One region of the Variovorax sp. AB1(2024) genome, then DNA from elsewhere that is predicted to be linked to it. Evidence: predicted binding sites of a transcription regulator. Region 1 holds the regulator's gene; each other region holds the start of a gene.
The links. Region 1 encodes sigma-54, which starts transcription at its own class of promoters, with help from an activator protein. Its sites were predicted from a motif close to TGGCANGNAANCTGCTTT; they were not measured.

Region 1 (2,199 bases):
GAAATCCAGCGGATCATCAGCTTCCTGAAAGAGCGCGGCATCGGCGTGCTCATCACCGACCACAACGTGCGCGAAACGCTGGGCATCTGCGATCACGCGTTCATCATCAGCGACGGGCATGTGCTGGCACAAGGTACGCCCTCGGAGATCGTCGACAACGCCGAGGTACGCAGGGTGTACCTAGGCGAACACTTCCGTATGTAAGGAAGGGTCGGGTTCTCCACATGAAGCAAGGGCTGTCCCTTCGCGTCTCGCAGCACTTGGCGTTGACGCCCCAGCTGCAGCAGTCGATCAGGCTGCTCCAACTCTCCACGCTCGAACTGAGCCAGGAAGTGGAGCAGATGCTCGACGAGAACCCCTTCCTCGAGCGCACCGCGGAAGAAGCGGCGCGCGAGGAGTTCGGGCTCGACACCGCCGACGCCCCCGCTGCGCGCGATGACGGCAGTGACGGCGGCGACGGCGAGAGCGACTTCACCCCGCCGCCCGCCAGCACCTCCACCGCCTCGACCGAGACCGCCACCACCACCACGGCCGACTCCGACGGCCCCGCCGCCGAGATCGCCGAGCGCGAGCCCGACTGGGAAGGCGACGGCACCGTCGACATGGCGCCCGACGACAGCGAGTGGGGCAGCGACGCTCCCGCGCGCCAGAACAACCTGGGCGACGACGAACGCGCCGACGCCACCGAACTCGCGCGCAGCCAGGAATCGCTGCAGTCGTTCCTGCACCGCCAGGCGCTGAGCCTGCGCCTGAGCGAGAACGACAGCGCCGCGCTGCGCTTCCTGATCGAGTCGCTCAACGACGACGGCTACCTCGAAGACTCCCTGCCTGCGCTGGCCTCGGGCCTGGCCGGCGACGACAACGACCAGTTCGACGACCTGGTGCACCACTTCCAGGTGGCGCTCGGCCTGCTGCAGAGCCTGGAGCCGGTGGGCGTGGGGGCGCGCGACCTCGGCGAATGCCTGAGCATCCAGCTGCGCGCGCTGGCCGCCGAGGACGACGACGAAGACGAAGAGCAGGCACAGGTCTACAAGACCGCGATCGCCATCTGCAAGCAGCCGATGGAACTGCTCGCGCGGCGCGACTTCAAGCGCCTGGCCACGCTCACCCGCAGCAGCGAAGAGCTGGTGCGCTCGGCGCTGCAGGTCATTGCGCGGCTGGAGCCCAAGCCGGGGCGCCGTTTCGTCGACGTCGAGCGCAACATCGTCATTCCCGACGTGATCGTCACCAAGACCGGACGCGGCACCAACGTCAAGTTCCGCGTCATGCTGAATCCCGAGGTCATGCCGCGCCTGCGCGTGCACGACATCTATGCCGGCGCGCTCAAGTCGCACAAGGGCGAGGGCAGCCAGGCGCTGTCGCAGCGGCTGCAGGAGGCGCGCTGGTTCATCAAGAACATCCAGCAGCGCTTCGACACCATCCTGCGCGTGAGCAACGCCATCGTCGAGCGCCAGAAGAGCTACTTCGTGCACGGCGAGCTGGCCATGCGCCCGCTGGTGCTGCGCGAAATTGCGGACGAACTGGGCCTGCACGAATCCACCATCTCGCGCGTGACCACCGCCAAGTACATGGCCACGCCGTTCGGCACGGTCGAGCTGAAGTATTTCTTCGGCTCGGCGCTGGGCACCGAGACCGGCGGCAATGCGTCGAGCACGGCGGTGCGCGCGCTGATCAAGCAGTTCGTGAGCTCCGAGAGCATCAAGAAGCCGCTGTCGGACAGCCAGATCTCCGAGATGCTGAAGGAGCAGGGCATCGAGTGCGCGCGCCGCACCGTGGCCAAGTACCGCGAAGCCTTGCGCATTGCGCCCGCCAACCTGCGCAAGGCCCTGTAGAAAGCCTTCGATGAGCCGTCTCCCGATGTCGCGCTGGGGCCATTGGGTGATCGCTTTGCTGGCCGTGCTGCTGTTCAGCGGCTGCGCCACCCTGCCCGACGAGGCGCCGCGCCCGCCCACCAAGGCCATGGCCGTGTCGCCCGACACCGCGCTCGGCAAGCTCGCGATGGCGGCCCAGCCCGACCCCGACCTGAGCGGCTTTCGCCTGATGCCCGGCGGCGACTTCGCCTTCGCCACCCGCATCGAGCTGGCGCGCCGCGCCCAGCGCACGCTGGACGTGCAGTACTACCAGATCGAGAACGACGAGACCGGCCGCTACCTGCTGCGCACCCTGCGCGACGCCGCCCTGCGCGGCGTGCGCGTGCGG
Region 2 (2,199 bases), 250 kb from region 1:
CCGAGGTTGCGGTTGAGCGCCACCGGGTCGGCGCGCATCTGCTCGCGGGTGTAGTGCGTGGGCGCGGTGGGCACGAGCAGCACGTCGATGTCGCGCCACATCGGCTCGACCTGCTGCGCGATGGCGCGCAGCCGTGCCTGGGCCTCGAACACGTCGGCGGCGCCGTAGTTGCGCCCGCTCGCGAGGATGCCGCGCACGGGCTCGATCACCTCGTCGCCGTGCGCATCGAAGAACTCGCGCACCGCGGCGTAGCGCTCGGCGACCAGCGCGCTTTCATAGAGCAGCGCGGCGGCCTCGGCGAGCGGGGCATAGGAAATGGTGACGGGCGAGCCGCCCATGGCCAGCAGCCGCGCGGTCGCCTCGTTGAACGCCCGTTCGGCGGCGGTGTCGCCGAAGAAGCTCAGCCTGTCGGGCACGCCGAAGCGGAAATGCGCGGGCAGCGGCTTGCGGCTCAGGGCGATGTCGCGGGAGTACGGGTCGCGGGCGTCGTGGCCCGCGGCGGCCAGCAGCACGTCGACCGCCGTGGCGACGGTGCGCGCGAAGATGGAGACGCAGTCGGCGCTCTGCGCCGCGGGCACCACGCCGAAGGTGCTCAGCAGGCCGCGCGAAGGCTTGAGGCCGACGATGTTGTTGAGCCCGGCCGGCACGCGGCCCGAGCCCGCGGTGTCGGTGCCCAGCGCGAAGTCGACCTCGCCGGTTGCCACCACATAGGCCGAACCCGAGCTGGAGCCGCCCGAAACGTACCGTGCGTCGAAGGCGTTGGGCACCTCGCCGTACGGCGAGCGCGTGCCGTTCAGGCCGCAGGCGAACTGGTCGAGGTTGGTCTTGCCGGCCAGCGATGCACCGGCTTCGAGCAGGCGCTGCACCACGGCCGCGTGGACCGTGGGGAGCCGGTCGAAGGCCGGGCAGGCCGCCGTGGTGGGCACGGCGGCCACGTCGATGTTGTCCTTGACCGCGAAGCGCAGTCCGGCGAGCGGCAGGGCGAAGTCCAGGGCCTTGCCGGCCGCCGCATCCGCCAAGGGCGCGGCGAATTTCGCGATCCAGGCGGCGTCGGGCGACCCGCTTTCCCGGTTTTCTTCATGCACCATCATTAGGCATCCAAACATGTGTACAAGTTGAGATGCAAACGGCGTGCCAGCGGCTGCCGAGGTCGCGCAGCCCGCTCGATAGGTATCAGCCGTTGGGTGTCATGTCGTGAAACACCGCGGAACCGGCTTCGCCGGGCCGCAGGTGTTGCCCCCCTGCAAGGGGGTTGGCGCAGCGACACGAAGTGCGCGAAGCCTGGGGGTGAGCTATTTCCTTGCGTCGCGGTAGAGCTTCTCGACCTTGGGCAGGTTGGCTTCCAGCTTCGTGATGCGGTCCGGCCCGCTCGGGTGCGTGGAAAGGAAGTTCAGGCTCCCCTGGTTCTTCGACGCCGCGGCCATCTTCTGCCACAGCGACACCGAAGCCTTCGGGTCGTAGCCCGCGCGCGCCGCGAGTTCCAGCCCCACGAGGTCGGCCTCGGTCTCGTCGCTGCGGCTGAACTTGAGGGTGATGAGCTGCGTGCCCGCGCGCGCCGCCAGGTCGCCCACCTGGCCCCAGCCGAGCATCTGCGCACCCAGCGAGAGCACCGCGCCGGTGCCCGCGCTCTTGGCCATGCGGGCGCGCGCGTGTTCGCGCAGCGCGTGAGCCATTTCGTGGCCCATGACCATCGCGACATCGTCGTCCGTGAGCTTGAGCTGGTCGAGGATGCCGGTGAAGAAGGCGATCTTGCCGCCGGGCATGCAGAAGGCGTTGATCTGCTTGCTGCCGATCAGGCTGACCTCCCACTTCCAGCTGCGGGCGCGCGAGTTCCACGGCGTGGCAAACGGAATGAGGCGGGTCGCGATGGCGCGCAGGCGCTGCAGCTGCGGGTCGTTGTCGCCGGCGAGCGCGCCCTTGGCGCGGGCCTGTTCGAGCAGCTGGCCGTATTGCTGCACCCCGGCCGCCTCGATCTTGTCGGCGGGCACGAGGTTGCGCGCCACCGATGCCTTGCCCACGTCGACCTGCGCCAGCGCCGGGCCGCCCAGCGCCGCGCCGGCGGCGGCCAGCAGGAAGGCGCGCCGGGGATTCCAGGGCGACGCCGCGGAAGGAAGGGCGGAGACGGCGGCGGTGCCGGAGGAAGAGCGCTCGCATCGTATGCACATAGGGGCCGGATCATAGGAACAAATGAAGACAAAG
Region 3 (2,199 bases), 1.1 Mb from region 1:
GGGAAGGCCGGGAGGGGGGCGGGCAGAGCGCTCGATGGATAAGAGTCAGCGCGGCGCGATGCCCTGCAGCACGATGCGCTGAACGTTCTCCACCGTCTCCTCGAAGAACGCCGCATCTTCCAGCGTGTGCCCCGTCAGCGCCTGCACCTGCACGCCGAAATCCGCGTAGTGCTGCGTCACCGCCCACAGCGCGAAGATCAGGTGGTGCGGATCGACCGGCGCCAGCTTGCCGGACTCGACCCAGGCGCGGATCACTTCCGATTTCTTCTCCACCAGCGAGCGCAGCTCGCGGTCCAGTTCGTCGCGCAGCAGCGGCGCGCCCTGGATCATTTCAAGGCAGAACAGCCGCGATGCATCGGGCCGGTCGCGCGACACCACCAGCTTGCGGCGTATGTACCCGCCGATGGCCTCCGCCGGGTCCTGCTCGGCGCTGAAGCCGCGCAGAGGTTCGAGCCACAGCGCGAGCAGGTCGCGCAGCACGTTGACGTAGAGCTCTTCCTTGTTCGCGAAGTAATAGAGCAGGTTGCTCTTCGACACGTCGGCACGCGCCGCCACCTGGTCGATCGACGTGCCGTGCAGGCCGAAGCGCGAGAACAGCCCCAGCGCCGCGCCGAGGATCGCGCTGCGCTTGTCCTCGATCTGGCGCAGCCGCCGGTTCACGGCCGACGCACTGCGCACGGCCGGCTTGGCACGCTTGCGCGCCGGTTTGTCGGTACTGCTGCTGGCTGCGGCCAGCGCCTTGGTCTTCGGCATCTTCCCTCGCTCTTCTCTTCACGTTCATCGGTTTTCAAACGGCGCACCACTGTAAGGCCACGGTGCATCGCCTTGCGTCACGACCGGCGGCACGACGCGGTGTTGCGCACCATGCTGACGCGGCGAATGCGATTTGTCCATTTGGTCCAACTGGCACAGACGTTGCATGGCGAAAGGCATGCCAACGCATGCACGACTGCATGACCGACCGAATGAGGAAGCCGCCATGACCCTGCTGTCCGTTCCCATCATCGATCTCGCGCCCTACTTCGACGGCACCGCCGAAGGCAAGTCGGCGGTTGCGAGAAAAGTCGACGAAGCCTGCCGAAGCATCGGCTTTCTCGTCATCACCAACCACGGCATCGCGCCCGAGCTGATAGAGCGCGTGTCGTCGCTCTCGCGCCAGTTCTTCGACATGCCGCTGGCCGAGAAGCGCAAGGTCGACCGGCCGCGCGAAGACGCGGTGCGCGGCTACAGCGCGGTCGGCGAAGAGGGGCTCTCCTACAGCCTGGAAGAGGCAGCGCCCGGCGACCTGAAGGAGTCGTTCTCCATCGGCCCGTCGAACGTGCCCGACGACGACTATCACCGCGGCCCCGCCGCCGGCCCGCACTTCGAGCCCAACAGCTGGCCGCCCATCGACGGTTTCCGCGAAGCCTACGAAGGCTACTTCGAGGCCATGAGCGATCTCTCGCGCTCGCTGATGCGCATCTTCGCGCTCGGCCTTTCCCTGCCCGAGACCTTCTTCGACGACAAGATCGACGAGCACATCAGCATGTTCCGCGTGCTGAGCTATCCGCCGCAGCGCGAGCAGCCGCTGCCGGGCCAGTTGCGCGCGGGCGCGCACAGCGACTACGGCAGCCTCACCATCGTGCTGCCCGACGACAAGGGCCTGCAGGTGTTCAACAAGGCAGGCCAGTGGGTCGACGTGCCGCAGGTCGAGGGCGGCCTGGTCGTCAACATTGCCGACCTGATGATGCAGTGGACCAACGACCAGTGGGTGTCCACACTGCACCGCGTGATCAACCCGCCGTTCGAGGTGGCGAGCACCAACCGCCGCCAGTCGCTGGTGTTCTTCCACCAGCCGAACTACGACGCGATGGTCGAGTGCCTGCCGAGCTGCCTCGCGCCCGGCGAGGTTGCCAAGTACGCACCCATTTCCTCCGGAGACCACCTGACGTCAAAGTTCGTCAAGCAGACGACCTTTGGCGGGACCAAGGCGGTGGCTTGAGATGACTTACCGCTGTTCTTCGGGGCGCGCTCACGCCGAGCAGTTGTTGATCAGCCGAGCACCAGCAGCGTGCCCTGTGCACAGGGCGTCGGGTGCTCCCCGCAGCGAAATAAAGGAGGAGGCCGCAGGCCGGGGGACATTCGCGGAGGGGAGTACCCGACGGCCTGTGCACGCGCCCTGAAAAACACCACATCAAAAAAGCACAGACATGGCACACC
Region 4 (2,199 bases), 180 kb from region 1:
TTGATGATCTTGGCCGAGGCCGAGGCGTTGAGGAAGTCATAGCCCATCCAGCGCACGAACAGGAACACCAGGAAGCTGCCGGCGCCCGGGCCGAAGAAGCCGTCGTAGAACCCGATCGACAGGCCGATGGTGCAGGCCGCCAGCGTCTCGGCGCGGCCGCTGAAGCGCGGCGCATGCAGCCGGCCCATGTCCTTGCGCGCCAGCGTGTAGAGCAGCACGCCCAGCAGGATGACCGGCAGCGCGCGGCGCAGGAAGTCGCCCGGAAACAGCGTGACGCCCCAGGCGCCCAGCATCGAGCCGACGAAACCGAGCAGCGCGGCCGGCCACAGGGCGCCCCAGCGCATCTTCACCCGCTGGCTGAACTGCGCGGCGGCGGCGGCCGTGCCCCATATCGACGCACTCTTGTTGGTGCCCAGCAGCGTGGCCGGTGGTGCGCCCGGGAACACGGCAAACAATGCCGGCACCAGGATCAGCCCGCCTCCGCCCACGATCGAATCGACAAAACCCGCGAGCAGCGAGGCGCCCGTCACCACCAGCATTTCCATAGGGGACGGATTCTCTCACCGGGGTAACGCTATCAAAAAAGTAGCAGGAGACGACGGCGCTTCAAGCCGCGCGGGCATAAAAAAGGCGCCGACCAGCGGCGCCTTTCAAACTCAAACACGGCATCTCGTACGGAGCCTTTGAAGCATTTTTTTCTAGTTGCTTGGAAACTGTCTCCTCGGACCCTCGGCAGCACGAGCAGGGCCCGTTCGCGAGTGGCGTGACTTTAGGGCGTGCACCGGCCCAGTGCATTAGGAATTACCCGCTTTGCATTAAGTCGGAAGGTAGATTCGCAAACCAAAGTGTTTCTGCTGGTTAACGATGTGGCACGACTTGTGCACGTCCGGCCACAGCCCAACACTCGAAGAAGAAACGACCATGGCACTGGCATCGCAAGCCTCCATCAACGCGGCGGACACCGCCTGGATGATGACCTCGACCGCGCTGGTGCTGCTGATGACGCTGCCCGGCATCGCGCTCTTCTACGCGGGCATGGTGCGCCGCAAGAACGTGCTGGCCACGATGGCGGCCGTGGTGGCGGTCGCTGCGGCGGTGTCGCTGACGTGGTTCGCCGTGGGCTACTCGCTGGCTTTCACCGAGGGCTGGCCGTGGCTCGGCGGCGCGGGCCGCTTCTGGTTCTCGGGCTTCGAATACCTGAAGGAAGCCGGCCAGGTGGCGGTGAGCCACGTGGCGCCCAACGTGCCGGAGTCGGTCTACGCGATGTTCCAGCTGACCTTCGCGATCATCACCACCGCGCTGGTGCTCGGCGCCTTCGTCGAGCGCATGCGCTTCTCGGCGGTGCTGTGGTTCGCGCTGCTGTGGAGCGTGCTGGTCTATGCGCCGATCGCGCACTGGGTGTGGGAGCCGGGCGGCTGGCTCGCGCAGATGGGCGCGCTCGACTTCGCGGGCGGCTCGGTGGTGCACGTCAACGCCGGCATCGCCGGGCTGGTGTGCGCCTATGCGCTGGGTCCGCGCAAGGGCTACGGGCGCGAGGCCTTCGAGCCCTACAACCTGGCTTTCACCATGATGGGCGCGGGCCTGCTGTGGGTCGGCTGGTTCGGCTTCAATGCGGGCTCGGCGGTGGCGGCCGACGGGCGTGCCGGCCTGGCGATGCTGGTGACGCACATCGCGGCGGCTGCCGGCGCCATGAGCTGGATGCTCGGCGAGTGGATCGTGCGGCGCAGCCCCTCGCTGCTGGGCCTGTGCTCGGGCCTGGTGGCCGGGCTGGTGGCCATCACGCCGGCGGCCGGCTTCGTCACGCCGCTGGCGGCACTGGCCATCGGCGCCATCGCGGGCCTGGCCTGCTACTGGGGCGCCACCGGGCTGAAGCACATGCTGGGTGCGGACGACTCGCTCGACGTGTTCGGCGTGCACGGCATCGGGGGCATCGTGGGCGCACTGCTCACGGGCGTGTTCGCCGACGCGCGCATCTCGGGCGCCACCGGCGACGTGCTGACGCAGGCGATCGCGGTCGGCAGCGTGGCGATCTACAGCGCAACGGGGACGGCGGTGGTGCTTTTCCTGGTGCACGTGCTGGTCGGGCTGCGCGTGGAGGCCGACAGCGAAGTACTGGGCCTCGATCTTGCACAGCACAAGGAACAACTGGGGAGTTGATCCACCGACGGAGGAACCATGCCATCCATGTCCGAAAGCGAA

Region 2: atzF (allophanate hydrolase) is a predicted target of sigma-54. The motif match lies at 1,120-1,137, and genes of this name have one in related genera.
Region 3: WIX39_RS01575 (isopenicillin N synthase family dioxygenase) is a predicted target of sigma-54. The motif match lies at 905-922, and genes of this name have one in related genera.
Region 4: WIX39_RS06165 (ammonium transporter) is a predicted target of sigma-54. The motif match lies at 868-885, and genes of this name have one in related genera.

The regions. Positions count from the first base shown of each region.
Region 1 covers NZ_JBBHKP020000001.1:1,461,549-1,463,747, forward strand. The annotation lists gene lptB (LPS export ABC transporter ATP-binding protein) at 1-204, shown strand, start outside; gene WIX39_RS06980 (RNA polymerase factor sigma-54) at 225-1,832, shown strand; gene WIX39_RS06985 (phospholipase D family protein) at 1,843-2,199, shown strand, end outside.
Region 2 covers NZ_JBBHKP020000001.1:1,216,533-1,218,731, reverse strand. The annotation lists gene atzF (allophanate hydrolase) at 1-1,091, opposite strand, end outside; gene WIX39_RS05855 (M48 family metallopeptidase) at 1,293-2,165, opposite strand.
Region 3 covers NZ_JBBHKP020000001.1:328,293-330,491, forward strand. The annotation lists gene rutR (HTH-type transcriptional regulator RutR) at 46-753, opposite strand; gene WIX39_RS01575 (isopenicillin N synthase family dioxygenase) at 980-1,981, shown strand; gene WIX39_RS01580 (VOC family protein) at 2,190-2,199, shown strand, end outside.
Region 4 covers NZ_JBBHKP020000001.1:1,279,365-1,281,563, reverse strand. The annotation lists gene WIX39_RS06170 (TSUP family transporter) at 1-545, opposite strand, end outside; gene WIX39_RS06165 (ammonium transporter) at 922-2,157, shown strand; gene WIX39_RS06160 (hypothetical protein) at 2,176-2,199, shown strand, end outside.